One region of the Actinospica acidiphila genome, then DNA from elsewhere that is predicted to be linked to it. Evidence: riboswitches for the same ligand, from Rfam matches in the RefSeq annotation. Region 1 holds a riboswitch; the other holds the start of a gene.

Region 1 (7,241 bases):
GAACTTCACGCCCTTGCGGAGGTTGAAGGTCCAGACGGTGCCCGCGTCGTTGCTCGACCAGGTCTCGGCGAGGCCGCCGACCAGCTTGGTGCCGCCCGACTCGTGCTCGAGGAGGGCCTCGAACGCCTGGCGGGTCACGCGGAAGGTTTCACCGTCGCTCGCGAGGGCAGGGTCCAGGGATCCCGGGTCGCCCGCACCGGCGAACACGAAGGTGTCCTTCTTGCCGCCGCTCTCGTTGTCACTGTCCCGCTCGCTGGCGCAGCCCGTGGCGATCAGGCCGACCGCGACCGCGGCCGTGATCGCCCGAACGGCTCGGGTCTTGAATATGCGCATACTGGGGCCACTCCGGGTCCGCTATGTGGATGCATCTTGACCGGCCGAACACTACAGACGTTCGCAGTGAGTCAGGAACAGTCCGGATAGCGGTGATACCTACCTGAGATCTGAACAGTCGACATAAGGGACTGTTCCGGCATCTTCGCGCGATGATTTAACACCGGCGACACAAACGACGACGCCCCAAGTGCCGCCCATTCGGGCTCGGATGGCGTGAAGGCGCGGTGAAACCGCAGGTGACAGGGGGTCAGCGTGAGGTAGCTGACCGCATCCGACAGAATCTGACATGGGATCAGCTGTGGACGGCCCCAGGACGGGCGCCACACCCACCTCCAGTGTCCACATGCTGGACACCGTGACGCTGCGTCACCACGCGCGAGGCCCTCGGCGGCGGGGGTGCCGCGCCGGGGGCCTCGGGAAGACGTACCGGTCAGAGGTGGTGCGCGGGCGGATAGCCGTAGCCCGCGGCGGGGGCCGGGGCGTGCGCCTCACGGTCGTAGAACGGACGCCCGTTGACGCGCAGCCACATCGCGACCGGGTCGTGCTCGTCGGACAGGGCGACGGTGGAGACCGGCAGACCGTCGGGCACCGCGGGCAGCGACTGCCGCATCATCTGCCGCACCGACTCCACGGCGGGCGGCGAGGTGTCGTACACGTCCAGGCCGATGGCGAGGTACGGGGCGCCCAGCGCGGGCTGCACCCAGGCGCGGCGCAGCGCGCGCACGGCCGGGGTGCGGTGGGCGTTCTGCGCGAGGAGAGCGTAGAACTGCGGGATCTCGATGGCCGGTTCGGACAGCTGCAGCGGTCCCGCGGGCTGCTGGTCGAGTCCGCCGGCGATGCGGCGCAGGTCGAGCCAGGGGATGCCGACGCCGCCGCCGGGCGCGTGCGGGTTGAGCCAGAGGCCGTGGCGGTCCAGGTAGAGCGCGCGGGCCACCTCGAGCCCGTCGACCACCTCGTACGAGCGGTTCCAGCCGCTGGCGGACAGCTCCTGGGCGGAGGTCACGCAGGGCGCGTAGCCGTGCCCGTCGACCTCCATGGTCCCGTACTGGGCGTCGGGCGAGCCGGCCTGGCCGTGCCAGAGCAGCATCCAGACCCTGCCGGACGAGGGGGTGGCGAGGGCGCGCAGCAAGGCCTCGTAGGCGTCGTAACGCCCGGGCGTCACCTGGCGCAGCATGTGCTCGACCTGTCCGGCCGCCGCGGTGCCAGCGCTCACTTGTATCGCCCCTCCGTACAACACCCTTCCGGCCAATGCTCCCTAGCTTATGCCGACGGCCTCCGGCGGTCTGCGGTCAGTGCGCGGAAGACGGGGCGGCGGCGCGTCAGGCACGCTGGTAGAAGGGGCGGACCTTGGCGCGCAGCCAGTCGGCGACCGGGTCCTGGGCCACGTCGAGGACGACGAGGTTGACCGGCCAGCGGGCGGGGCTGCGGCCCAGCGCCCGGCCGAGGGCGTCCAGGGGCAGCGCGCGCGGGTCGCCCTCCCAGTGCAGCAGCTCCACGCCGACGAACAGCACGGGGTCGGCCGTCTCGACGGCGGCCAGGCAGCGGCGGGCGGTCGCCACCACGCCGAGGGCGTCGAACTCCTGCGAGGCGGCGGCGAGGAAGTCCACCGGGTCGTCCTGCCAGTCCGGTTCGAACAGCCGGACCCGGCCGCCGCTCGCGGCGCCGTCGAGCGGGGTGCGCCCCGCCCGGCACAGCTCGGCCACCGCGGCCGGCGGCAGCGGGACGGCGACCGTGCCGCCCGGGTTGACCACGATGCCGGCCTGCGGCGGCAGTCCGCGGGCGAACTCCACGGCGGGGGCGATGGTGCAGCCCATGTGGGCGCCGACGACCTGACGGAACTGCTCCTCGGAGCTGAAGACCGGCACGTACGCCTGGCCGTCCAACTCCATGGTGGGCAGGTCGAGGGGGCCGCTGTGCGGACCGCCCCCGTTGGGCAGGGGCACCCACACGAAGCTGCGGCCGAGGACCTCGACGATGCGGGCTCCCGCCGAGGGGACGCCGAGGGAGGCGGAGAGCGCCTCCTCCAGTTCGTTGCCGGGCCACCCGCCGTGCGGGTGGAAGTGCGTCCGCTCCGGGTTGTCCGCCGGGAAGTCCATCTGTCGCCCACCGTCTGCCTGATGCCACTGCTTGGCGGAAAGGCTAGCCGGTCCCGCGCGGGGCGCTCGCCGTCCGGTCGGCCGGCGGAACCGCCCCGGCACGTGCACCGCCCCGTCGACCGGCGAAGCCGACCCCGCACATGACGTGCGCCGGCCCGTCCGCCGGCGAAGCCGACCCGGCACAGGACGTGCGCCGACCCGCCAGCCGGCGAAGCCGACCCCGCACAGGGCGTGCGCCGACCCGCCAGCCGGTGAAACCGGCCTGACGCAGGACGTGCGCCGACCGTCAGCCGATGCCACCGCCCCGGCGCAAGGCTCCGACCCGCCAGGCGGTGAAGCCGGCCCGACGCGGGGCGTACGCCGACCCGTCGACCGGCGAAGCCGACCCCGCACAGGACGTGCGCCGTCCGGTCAGCCGATGCCACCGCCCCGGCACAAGGCATGCGCCGACCCGTCAACCGGTGAAGCCTGCTCGATGCGGGGCGTGCGCCTGCCGGTCAGCCGGCCCGGCACAGGACGTGCGCCATCGATCAGCGGGTGCCGCCGCCCCCGCACCGGACGTGCGCTGACCCGCCAGCCGCCGAAGCCGGCCCGACGCGGGGCGTACGCCTGCCGGTCGGCCGTGGAAGCCGACCCGGCACAGGACGTGCGCCGACCCGCCAGCCGGTGCCACCGCCCCGGTGCACCGGACATACGCCGCTCGATCAGCCCGGTGAAGCCGGCCCGACGCGGGGCGTGCGCCTGCCGGTCGGCCGGTGGAGCCGACCCGGCAGCGGACGTACGGCGTTTCGATCAGCCGGCGGAGCCGGCCCCCCACCAGACGTGCGTCGGCCAGTCAGCCGGTGAAGCCGATGCGCCGCAAGGCGTTCGCCGCGTCCCGGTCGACGAGCACCGCCGAGGCGCAGCCCTCCGGCACGCGTCCTGACTCCACCGCGTCGAGCAGCCGTCCGCACGCCGTGCGGTGGCGGCGGAAGGCGTAGCGCGAGACGCCCCGGCCGCGCTCCAACTGCCCGGCCAGTGCCTCCTCGGGCGGGACGTCGAGGAGCAGCAGATGCAGTGCGGCCCCGCGGCGGCGGGCCTCGCGGGCCAGCCAGCGCCGTACCCAGGCCTGGGTGCCGCAGTCGTGCACGACGACGGGCCGGCCTGAGCGCAGCACGCGGCGCAGTCCCGCGTAGTGGGCGAGCCGGACCAGCGGGCGGTAGACCGCGTACGGCAGGAGGCGGGGCATGCGGCGGTCCCAGCGGTCACGGGCGTCCTGGGAGTCGACGCGGTCCTCGTGCACCGTGCGCCGCATCAGCGTGGACTTGCCGCTGCCGGGCAGTCCGGTGACGACGACGAGGTCACGGGGGCCGAAGAGCAGGGCGCGGGGGCTGCGTCCGGAGCGGGCGCGCAGGTCCTGGACGAGGGCGGCGGGCGCCGTGTCACGGGCGCCGCCGGCCCGGTGGGCGTGCTGCCGCGGCAGCGCCACGCCTGTGGTGGCGGCGTACGCCGTGGGCCTGTTCACCGTGGTCGTCCTCCCCCTGGGGCCGGATACGGTGTCCGATCCCCGCAGCGTGTAAAGAGAAGGTAATGCCAGGTCGCTCGCGGTTGCGTGCTCATACCGCTACAGGCCTGTCACAGCTCCCTGTGACCGAGCCTGCACGAGCGGTGCACGCCCGGCAAGGGTCCCCCTGCCGGTGTCCCCCGATGCGTGCAATGATGTGCGCGCCAACTGCATACCGGCCGTTTGAATCCGCGCGGGAGAGTCCCCGGCACCGTGTGCCGCCGGGGCGCCGAAGGAGCAAGTCCCTCCCTTGAATCTCTCAGGCACCGTTACCGCGCGGGCGAGGCACATCTGAAAAGCGGGCCGCCGTGGCAGTGCTCCGGGGCCCCACCCAAGGTGCAAGTCCTGATCGCCGTGTCACCGGTGGTCATGGCGAACCTCTCAGGTTCCGATGACAGATGGGGAGGAACGACCTCGCTGTCATGCCCCTGGGAGACCGACCGATGAGCAGTAACGAACCCCGCCGCACCGCGCTCGATGCCCTGCATCGGTCGCTCGGCGCGACGATGACCGACTTCGCCGGCTGGGACATGCCCCTGCGCTACGGCTCCGAGCGGGACGAGCACAACGCCGTGCGCACGAGGGCCGGCCTGTTCGACCTCTCGCACATGGGCGAGATCACGGTCACCGGCCCGCAGGCCGCCGCGCTGCTGGACTTCGCGCTGGTCGGCAACATCTCGGGGGTGAAGCCGGGCCGCGCCCGCTACACCATGATCTGCCGTGAGGACGGCGGCATCCTGGACGACCTGATCGTCTACCGGCTGGGCGACACCGAGTACATGGTCGTGGCCAACGCCTCCAACGCCCAAGTGGTCCTGGACGCGCTGACCGAGCGGGCCGCGGGCTTCGACGCCGAGGTGCGCGACGACCGCGACGCCTACGCGCTGCTGGCCGTGCAGGGCCCCGAGTCTCCGGCGATCCTGCGCTCCCTCACCGACGCCGACCTGGACGGCCTGAAGTACTACGCCGGCCTGCCGGGCACCGTGGCCGGGGTCCCCGCGCTGATCGCCCGCACCGGCTACACCGGCGAGGACGGCTTCGAGCTGTTCGTGAAGCCGGAGCACGCCGTGGAGCTGTGGCAGGCGCTGACCAAGGCGGGTGAGGGCCACGGGCTGGTCCCGTGCGGTCTGTCCTGCCGGGACACGCTCCGCCTCGAGGCGGGCATGCCGCTGTACGGCAACGAGCTGAGCACCTCCCTCACGCCCTTCGACGCCGGTCTCGGCCGGGTGGTGAAGTTCGAGAAGGAGGGCGACTTCGTGGGCCGCGCCGCCCTCGCCGAGGCCGCGGAGCGCGCCGCGAAGAACCCGCCGCGCGTCCTGGTCGGCCTGGTCGCCCACGGCCGCCGGGTGCCGCGCGCCGGGTACGCGGTGGTCGCCGGCGGCGAGCGGATCGGCGAGGTCACCTCCGGCGCCCCCTCCCCCACCCTGGGGAAGCCGATCGCCATGGCCTACGTCGACGCCGCCCACGCGGAGCCGGGCGCCGAGGGCGTCGGTGTGGACATCCGCGGCAGCCACGAGCCGTACGACGTCGTGGCGCTGCCGTTCTACAAGCGGCAGAAGTGACACCGTCGTAGGCAGCCTCCGGGCCGTCCCCGCGCGTCCGTGGCCCGGGTGTGCCACCCGTCCGGCCGCGTCCCGCGCCCTCCCCGTCATCAGCAGTTTCCCGCGTACAGGAGAATTCAGGCCATGAGCAACCCCCAGCAGCTGCGCTACAGCAAGGAGCACGAGTGGCTGTCGGCCGCCGAGGACGGCGTGTCGACGGTCGGCATCACGGAGCACGCGGCCAACGCGCTCGGCGACGTGGTCTTCGTCCAGCTCCCCGAGGTCGGTGACACGGTGAGCGCGGGCGAGACCTGCGGCGAGCTGGAGTCCACCAAGTCCGTCAGCGACCTGTACTCCCCCGTCTCCGGCGAGGTCACCGAGGTCAACGAGGACGTGGTGAACGACCCGGCGCTCGTGAACTCGGCCCCCTTCGAGGGCGGCTGGCTGTTCAAGGTGCGGATCACCGACGAGCCGGCCGACCTGCTGTCCGCCGCCGAGTACGACGCGTTCACCGCGGGCTGAGGAGCCGGATCCGCATGTCGCTTCTGAACACGCCCCTGCACGAGCTCGACCCGGCGGTCGCCGCCGCGGTCGACGCCGAGCTGCACCGGCAGCAGTCCACCCTCGAGATGATCGCCTCGGAGAACTTCGCCCCGGTCGCGGTCATGGAGGCCCAGGGCTCGGTCCTGACCAACAAGTACGCCGAGGGCTACCCCGGCCGCCGCTACTACGGCGGCTGCGAGCACGTCGACGTGATCGAGCAGATCGCCATCGACCGGGTGAAGGAACTGTTCGGCGCCGAGCACGCCAACGTCCAGCCGCACTCGGGCGCCCAGGCCAACGCGGCCGCCATGTTCGCCCTGCTCAAGCCGGGTGACACGATCATGGGTCTGAACCTCGCGCACGGCGGGCACCTGACCCACGGAATGAAGATCAACTTCTCCGGCAAGCTCTACAACGTGGTCGCGTACCACGTGGGCGACGACGGCCAGGTCGACATGGCCGAGGTCGAGCGTCTCGCCAAGGAGAACAAGCCGAAGCTGATCGTCGCCGGCTGGTCGGCGTACCCGCGTCAGCTGGACTTCGCCGCGTTCCGCCGGATCGCGGACGAGGTCGGCGCGTACCTGATGGTCGACATGGCGCACTTCGCCGGTCTGGTCGCCGCGGGCCTGCACCCGAACCCGGTGCCGCACGCCCACGTCGTGACGACCACCACGCACAAGACCCTCGGCGGTCCGCGCGGCGGTGTGATCCTCTCCACGGCCGAGCTGGCCAAGAAGATCAACTCCGCGGTGTTCCCGGGCCAGCAGGGCGGTCCGCTGGAGCACGTGGTCGCCGCCAAGGCCGTCGCCTTCAAGGTGTGCGCCTCGGAGGAGTTCAAGGAGCGCCAGCGCCGCACCCTGGAGGGCGCCCGCATCCTGGCCGAGCGTCTGGTGCGGGACGACGTGAAGGCCGTGGGCGTGGACGTGCTGTCCGGCGGCACGGACGTGCACCTCGTCCTGGTGGACCTGCGGAACTCGGAGCTGGACGGCCAGCAGGCCGAGGACCGGCTGCACGAGGTCGGCATCACCGTCAACCGGAACGCGATCCCGAACGACCCGCGGCCTCCGATGGTCACCTCGGGTCTGCGCATCGGCACGCCCGCCCTCGCCACCCGCGGCTTCACGGCCGAGGACTTCGCCGAGGTCGCGGACGTGATCGCCGAGGCGCTGAAGCCGTCGTACG
Region 2 (7,241 bases), 4.1 Mb from region 1:
GCCCTGGTGACGCTGCCGCTGGTGCTGCCGCCGGTGGTCGGCGGTGTCGCCCTGCTGCTGGCGCTGGGCCGCAACGGCGTCGTGGGCCGGTGGCTGGACGAGTGGTTCGGCGTCACCCTGCCGTTCACCACCGCCGGCGTCGTCCTCGCGGAGACCTTCGTCGCGCTGCCGTTCCTGGTGATCAGCGTCGAGGGCACGCTGCGGGCCGCCGACCCGCGGTTCGAGGAGGCCGCGGCCACCCTGGGCGCGTCCCGCTTCACCGCGTTCCGCCGGGTCACCCTGCCGCTGATCGCCCCGGGCGTCGCGGCGGGTGCCGTGCTGGCCTGGGCCCGCGCGCTCGGCGAGTTCGGCGCGACGATCACCTTCGCCGGCAACTTCCCGGGCCGCACCCAGACCATGCCGCTCGCGGTCTACCTCGCCCTGCAGAACGACCCGGCCGCCGCGATCGCCCTCAGCCTCGTGCTGCTCGCGGTGTCCGTGGCCGTGCTGGCGGGGCTGCGGGACCGCTGGACGAGAGCCGTCTGACCCCATGACGACACACCCGGCACCCGAGGGCCTGGACGCCCACCTCGTCGTCGAACGCGGTTCCTTCCGCCTCGACGTCATGCTCACGGCCGCCCCCGGTGACGTGGTCGCCCTGCTCGGCCCCAACGGGGCGGGCAAGACCACCGCCCTGAGGGCCCTGGCGGGACTCGCCCCCCTCACCGGCGGCCGTCTGCGCCTGGACGGCACCGACCTCGCCCGCACCCCGCCCGAGTCCCGTCCGGTGGGCGTCGTCTTCCAGGACTACCTGCTCTTCCCGCATCTCACCGCGCTCGACAACGTGGCGTTCGGCCCGCGCTGCCGCGGCGCCGGCAGGAGCGAGGCCCGTACGCGGGCCGCCGCGTGGCTGGAGCGGATGGGGCTGGCCGAGTACACGGGCGCCAAGCCCAAGCGGCTCTCCGGCGGTCAGGCCCAGCGCGTGGCGCTCGCCCGGGCCCTGGCCACCGACCCGCGCCTGCTGCTCCTGGACGAGCCCCTCGCCGCGCTCGACGCCCGCACCCGCCTCGAGGTCCGGGCACAACTGCGCCGGCACCTGGCCGACTTCGAGGCCGTCGCGGTCCTGGTGACGCACGATCCGCTGGACGCGATGGTGCTGGCCGACCGGCTCGTCGTCGTGGAGCACGGCCGCGTGGTGCAGGAGGGCGCCCCTGCCGACATCGCCCGCCACCCGCGCACCGAGTACATCGCCCAGCTCGTCGGCCTGAACCTGTACCGCGGCCGGGCGGACGGCCACACCGTACGGCTCGACGCGGGACCTGAGGTGAGCACGACGGAGGACCTGTCGGGGCCCGCGTTCGTCGCGTTCCCGCCCGGCGCGGTCACCCTGTACCGGGACCGGCCCACCGGCTCCAGCGCGCGCAACCTGTGGCGCTGCGAGGTGGCGGGGCTGGAGAGCCACGGTGACCAGATCCGCGTCGAGCTGACGGGCGACCTGTCCCTGGCCGCCGACCTCACCGCCGTCGCCGTGGCGGAACTGGGCCTGCACCCCGGCTCAGCCGTCTGGGCGGCGGTGAAGGCCACGCAGACGCACGCCTACCCCGCCTGACACGCCCACGGACACGCGGAGGGGCCCCGCCCGGATCGCCCGGGCGGGGCCCCTTCACTTCCGCGGGGGTCAGTCCTCGTACGCGTCCAGCGGGGGGCAGGAGCAGACCAGGTTGCGGTCGCCGTAGGCCTGGTCGATGCGGCGCACCGGCGGCCAGTACTTGTCGGCGGCGTTCACCTCGCCGGGGAACACGGCCTCCTCGCGGGTGTAGGCGTGCGCCCACTCCCCGCCGAGCACGGACGCCGTGTGCGGGGCGTTGCGCAGCGGGTTGTCGTCGGCGGGCCACTCCCCGGCGCCGGCCTTCTCGATCTCGGCGCGGATGGCGATCATCGCCTCGCAGAACCGGTCGAGCTCGATGAGGTCCTCGGACTCGGTGGGCTCGATCATCAGCGTGCCGGCCACCGGGAAGGACATCGTCGGCGCGTGGAAGCCGTAGTCGATGAGGCGCTTGGCCACGTCGTCGACGGTCACGCCGGTCGCCTTGGTGAGCGGGCGCAGGTCGATGATGCACTCGTGCGCGACGAGCCCGCCGGGGCCGGTGTAGAGCACCGGGTAGTGCGGCTCGAGGCGCTTGGCGATGTAGTTGGCGCTGAGCACGGCCACCTGCGTGGCGCGCTTCAGGCCCTCGCCGCCCATGAGGCGGACGTACGCCCAGGAGATGGGCAGGATGCCCGCCGAGCCCCACGGGGCGGCCGAGATGGGGCCGACACCCGTCTCCGGTCCGGCCTCCGGCTGCAGCGGGTGGTTCGGCAGGTACGGGGCGAGGTGGGCGCGGACGCCGACCGGGCCGACGCCGGGGCCGCCGCCGCCGTGCGGGATGCAGAACGTCTTGTGCAGGTTCAGGTGCGAGACGTCGCCGCCGAAGTGGCCGGGCTTGGCCAGGCCGACCAGGGCGTTGAGGTTGGCGCCGTCGACGTACACCTGGCCGCCGGCCTCGTGCACCTGGGCGCAGATGTCGGCGACGTGCTCCTCGAAGACGCCGTGCGTCGACGGGTAGGTGATCATCAGCACGGCCAGCTCGTCGCGGTGCTGCTCGATCTTGGCGCGCAGGTCCTCGACGTCGACCTCGCCGTTCTCGGCGGTCTTGACGACGACGACCTTCATGCCGGCCATCACGGCGGACGCGGCGTTGGTGCCGTGCGCGGAGGACGGGATGAGGCAGACGGTGCGCTGCTCGTCGCCGTTGGCGCGGTGGTAGCCGCGGACGGCGAGCAGGCCGGCCAGCTCGCCCTGGGAGCCGGCGTTGGGCTGGAGGGACACCTTGTCGTAGCCGGTGACCTCGGCGAGACGTTCCTCCAGCTCGCGGATGAGCGTGAGGTAGCCCTCGGCCTGCTCGGCCGGGACGAACGGGTGCAGTTGGCCGAACTCGGGCCAGGTGACCGGCTCCATCTCGGTGGTCGCGTTGAGCTTCATGGTGCAGGAGCCCAGCGGGATCATGCCGCGGTCCAGCGCGTAGTCGCGGTCGGCGAGGCGGCGCAGGTAGCGCAGCATGGCCGTCTCGGAGCGGTGCTGGTGGAAGACCGGGTGGGTGAGGTAGTCGTCGGTGCGCAGCAGCGCGTCCGGCAGGGCGTCCTCCCGCGCGGCGGCGTCCAGGGACTCGACGTCGGCCTCGACGCCGAAGGCGCGCCACACGGCGGCGAGCTGGTCGCGGGTGGTGGTCTCGTCGCAGGCGACGGAGACGGTGTCGGCGTCGACGAGGCGCAGGTTGACGCCGTTGTCGCGGGCGGCGGCGACGACCTCGGCGGCCCGGCCGGCGACCCGCACGGTGAGGGTGTCGAAGAAGGAGCCGTGGACGACCTCCGCGCCGCCGGAGCGCAGGCCCTCGGCGAGGATCGCGGCGTAGCGGTGGGTGCGGCGGGCGATGGTCCGCAGGCCCTCGGGGCCGTGGTAGACGGCGTACATGCCGGCCATGACGGCGAGCAGCACCTGCGCGGTGCAGATGTTGCTGGTGGCCTTCTCACGGCGGATGTGCTGCTCACGCGTCTGCAGCGCCAGGCGGTACGCCTTGTGGCCGTCGGCGTCGACGGAGACGCCCACGAGGCGGCCGGGCAGGCTGCGGGCCATCTTGTCCTGGACGGCCATGTAGCCGGCGTGCGGTCCGCCGAAGCCCATGGGGACGCCGAAGCGCTGCGTGGTGCCCACCGCGATGTCCGCGCCCAGCTCGCCGGGGGACTTCAGCAGGGTGAGGGCGAGCAGGTCGGCGGCGACGGTGACGAGCGCGCCGCGCTCGTGCGCCTGGTCGATGACGGGCTTGATGTCGCGGACGGCGCCGGACGCGCCCGGGTACTGGATCAGGACGCCGTTGATGTCACGGCCGTCGAGGTCGGCGGGGATGCCGTCGCTCAGGTCGGCGACGACCACCTCGACGCCGGTCGGCTCGGCACGCGTCTCGATCACGGCGATCGTCTGCGGCAGGGCGTCCGCGTCGACCAGGAACAGGCCCTTCTTGTTCTTGCCCATGCGCCGGGACAGCGCCATCGCCTCGGCGGCGGCGGTGCCCTCGTCCAGCAGGGAGGCGCCGGAGGTCGGCAGACCGGTGAGCTCGGCGACCATCGTCTGGAAGTTCAGCAGCGCCTCGAGCCGGCCCTGCGAGATCTCCGGCTGGTACGGCGTGTAGGCCGTGTACCAGGCGGGGTTCTCCATGACGTTGCGCAGGATGACCGGCGGGGTGAACGTGCCGTAGTAGCCCAGGCCGATCATGGAGCCGAGGACCTGGTTGCGGTCGGCGAGGCCGCGCAGTTCGGCGAGCACCTCGGCCTCGCTGCGGGCGCCGGGCAGGTCCAGCGCGTCGGCGTTCTTGATGACGTCGGGCACGGCGGCGGCGGTCAGCTCGTCGAGCGAGCCGTAGCCCACCTGGGCCAGCATCTTCGCCCGGGCCTCGTGGTCGGGGCCGATGTGGCGCTGCTCGAAGGGGATTCCCTGTTCGAGCTCGGAGAGCGGGGTACGGGGGGCAGTCATTGAGGAGGCCTCCTGGTCCGAACGACCTTCGAGGGCACCACGGCGCAGGTGCCCGGACGGCCTCCCCCTCTGTCATCTCAACCTGAGAGTTTCACCGGGACGCCGCTGGCGGTCCGGTTTTCACCGTCGGTGAGAGCGGAAGCCGTCGACACCCGCCCTGCTTTCCAGAGTGACCTCGTCCGTGCGGTACGTGTGCCTGAGAGATTCCGGGGAGGATTTGCTCCTTCGGCGCCTCCGGTGGTGCCTGGAGGACTCTCCCGCACGGGGTCAGCGGCCGTTGCCAGCGTACCAGCGAGGTCCGGACCCCGGCCTTCGAGTGGCCGTTCCGCCGATTGTGCCTTTCTGTAGTGCTATCGGATGAGTTTGCTACGAGTGGAGGGCCCGTGCAGACCGACATCGACCCGCGCCACCTCATCGGCCGCAAGGCGTACGACCGCAACGGCACCCGCATCGGCACGATCGACGAGGTCTACCTCGACGACGCCACCGGTGTGCCGGAGTGGGCCGCGATACGCACCGGCCTGTTCAGCCGGGACGCCTTCGTGCCCCTGGAACCCAGCGAGCTGATCGACGGGGCCCTGCACGTGCCGTTCGAACGGTCCCTCATCAAGGACGCGCCGGACTTCGGCGTCGGCCGCCACCTGTCCCCGGAGCAGGAGCTCCAGCTGTACCACCACTACGGCCTGGACGTGGGCGCCCCTCCCCCGCTCCCGGACCACGACTTCGGCAAACTGGCGGGCCAGGAGTAACCGACACGACGGGGCCGGCGCCTCCGACAACCGCCGGTCCCACCACCCCGCACCCCGGCCGCCCCGCCGACCCACGCGCCAGCCTCCGGCCCCGCCTCCACCACCCGACAGGCTGACGGCCCCCGGCCCCGGCTCGACCGGCTGACGGCGCCCGGCCCCGGCTCCACCGTCGGCCCGGGACCCGGCGTCCGGCCCACAGCCCCGGCTCTGGCCGCCCGGCCCAGGCACGGCGATCACCACCGGCCCGCAACGCATCGCCGGGAACAGCGCAGCTCCGTCCGCCGGCGGTGTCTCGCGGTTCACCGCGAGGGGCGCGAGCTGCGGTGGGCCGTCTCGCACGCGCGGTGGCGAGCCGAGCCCCGTAGACGCCGCCATCCGGCCGCCCGCGGGACAGCGGCAGCACGGCGAGCTTCCGGGCCCGACCTCTCCGAAGGCCGGCTCCAGAGGCAAGCCCGCCGACCACGTCACGCGGCCGCCCTCACGCGGTGAGCCGGCGCTTGTCCACGCCCGCCCCGCGGTAGGGCCGTGAGCAGCGGCTCCGCGAGTGCCGGCTCCGCAGGGGAGCCGACCGTCCATGCCGCCGACCGACCTCGCGCAGCCAGCCGGAGCAGCACAACAGCGAGATCTCCGGCCCGACCTCCGCAAATGCCGGCTCCTCAGCGGAGCCGACCGCCCATGCAGCGCCGTCGCCTCCCGCAGCCAGCCGGGCCCGTAGGCACCCGCATCCGGTCGCCCACGGGACAGCAGCAACAAGGGCCGACCCCTGCCCGACCTCCGCAGGTGCTGGCCTCTCTGGGCATCCGGCCGGCGCTGTCGTGGGGCGGCCGTCGCGCGGCGCGGCGGCCAGGGGCGGCGTGCCCGCGCCGCTCGGCGTCACGCCTCCCCGGCGCGGGCCCCGCCCGCGCCGTCACGCTTCCAGAGGACGAGGCGGAGGCGTCTCCGGTGGTCGCATCGGCTCGGGGAGGTCCGGTGGCGTCTCCACCAGCGGCAGCGGATCCGCTGCCTCCAACGCCGGGTCGTCGACGCGGAACGTCTTCACGCGGCCCGGCGCCGAGCCGGGTGTCTCGAAGCGGACCGTCACCCGGCCGAGGCCGCTGCCCTGCACCCATCCGTGCCCGTACTCGGTGTGCCGGACGTCGTGGCCCGCGGACCAGCGCCGCTCCACCGGGACCTCCGGGCGCGGCTCGGGCGCGGGCTCGGGCTCCTCGCCGTCGGCGGCCTCCTCCCCCGCACCGCCAGCCGCCTGGGCGAACAGATCCTCCTGCGTGTAGTCGGCCAGCCCGCTGACCCCGACGCCGAGCAGCCGTACGCCACCCGTGGTGTCCACCGAGTCCAGCAGCCGCGCCGCCGCCTCCCGGACGACGGCCAGGTCGTCGGTGGGGCCGCGCAGCGTCTCGGACCGGGTCAGCGTGGAGAAGTCGTACCGCCGTACCTTCAGCACGATCGTGCGTCCGGACAGCCCCGCGCCCCGCAGGCGGCGCACACAGCGGTCGGCGAGCCGTTGCACCTCGAGGCCGACCCGCACCCGGTCGTGGATGTCCACGTCGTACGTGTCCTCGACGGACACCGACTTGGTCTCGCGCTCGGCGACGACGGGCCGGTCGTCGCGGGCCAGCGCCATCGCGTACAGCGCGTGCCCGTGGGCCTTGCCCAGCAGCCGCACCAGCTCGTCCTCGCCCGCCTCGGCGATCTCACCGACCGTGTGGATGCCGGCCCGCCGCAGATGGTCGCCGGTGGCGGGCCCGACCCCCGGGAGGGTCCGCACGGACATCGGTGCGAGCATCTCCCGCTCGGTGCCGGGCCGGATGACGACCAGCCCGTCCGGCTTGGCCTCCTCCGACGCGATCTTCGCCAGCATCTTGGAGGCGGCGAGCCCCACGGAGCCCGTCAGTCCGGTGACCGCGCGGATGTCCGCGCGCAGCTTCGCGCCGACCAGCCGCGCCGAC

The links. Region 1 has a riboswitch for glycine ahead of gcvT (glycine cleavage system aminomethyltransferase GcvT). Riboswitches for the same ligand answer to the same signal wherever they lie in the genome.
Region 2: another riboswitch for glycine. It lies ahead of gcvP (aminomethyl-transferring glycine dehydrogenase); the one in region 1 lies ahead of gcvT (glycine cleavage system aminomethyltransferase GcvT).

Annotation. Positions count from the first base shown of each region.
Region 1 is NZ_JABZEM010000002.1:2,277,791-2,285,031, forward strand. Features, by position in the region: gene HXP48_RS09810 (ABC transporter substrate-binding protein) at 1-333, opposite strand, end outside; gene HXP48_RS09815 (enhanced serine sensitivity protein SseB C-terminal domain-containing protein) at 767-1,549, opposite strand; gene HXP48_RS09820 (enhanced serine sensitivity protein SseB) at 1,656-2,432, opposite strand; gene HXP48_RS09825 (AAA family ATPase) at 3,268-3,936, opposite strand; glycine riboswitch at 4,160-4,260, shown strand; glycine riboswitch at 4,261-4,383, shown strand; gene gcvT (glycine cleavage system aminomethyltransferase GcvT) at 4,419-5,537, shown strand; gene gcvH (glycine cleavage system protein GcvH) at 5,661-6,038, shown strand; gene glyA (serine hydroxymethyltransferase) at 6,053-7,241, shown strand, end outside.
Region 2 is NZ_JABZEM010000002.1:6,368,964-6,376,204, reverse strand. Features, by position in the region: gene HXP48_RS28580 (ABC transporter permease) at 1-525, shown strand, start outside; gene HXP48_RS28575 (ABC transporter ATP-binding protein) at 530-1,588, shown strand; gene gcvP (aminomethyl-transferring glycine dehydrogenase) at 1,658-4,546, opposite strand; glycine riboswitch at 4,721-4,816, opposite strand; gene HXP48_RS28565 (PRC-barrel domain-containing protein) at 4,930-5,295, shown strand; gene HXP48_RS28560 (DNA polymerase IV) at 6,203-7,241, opposite strand, start outside.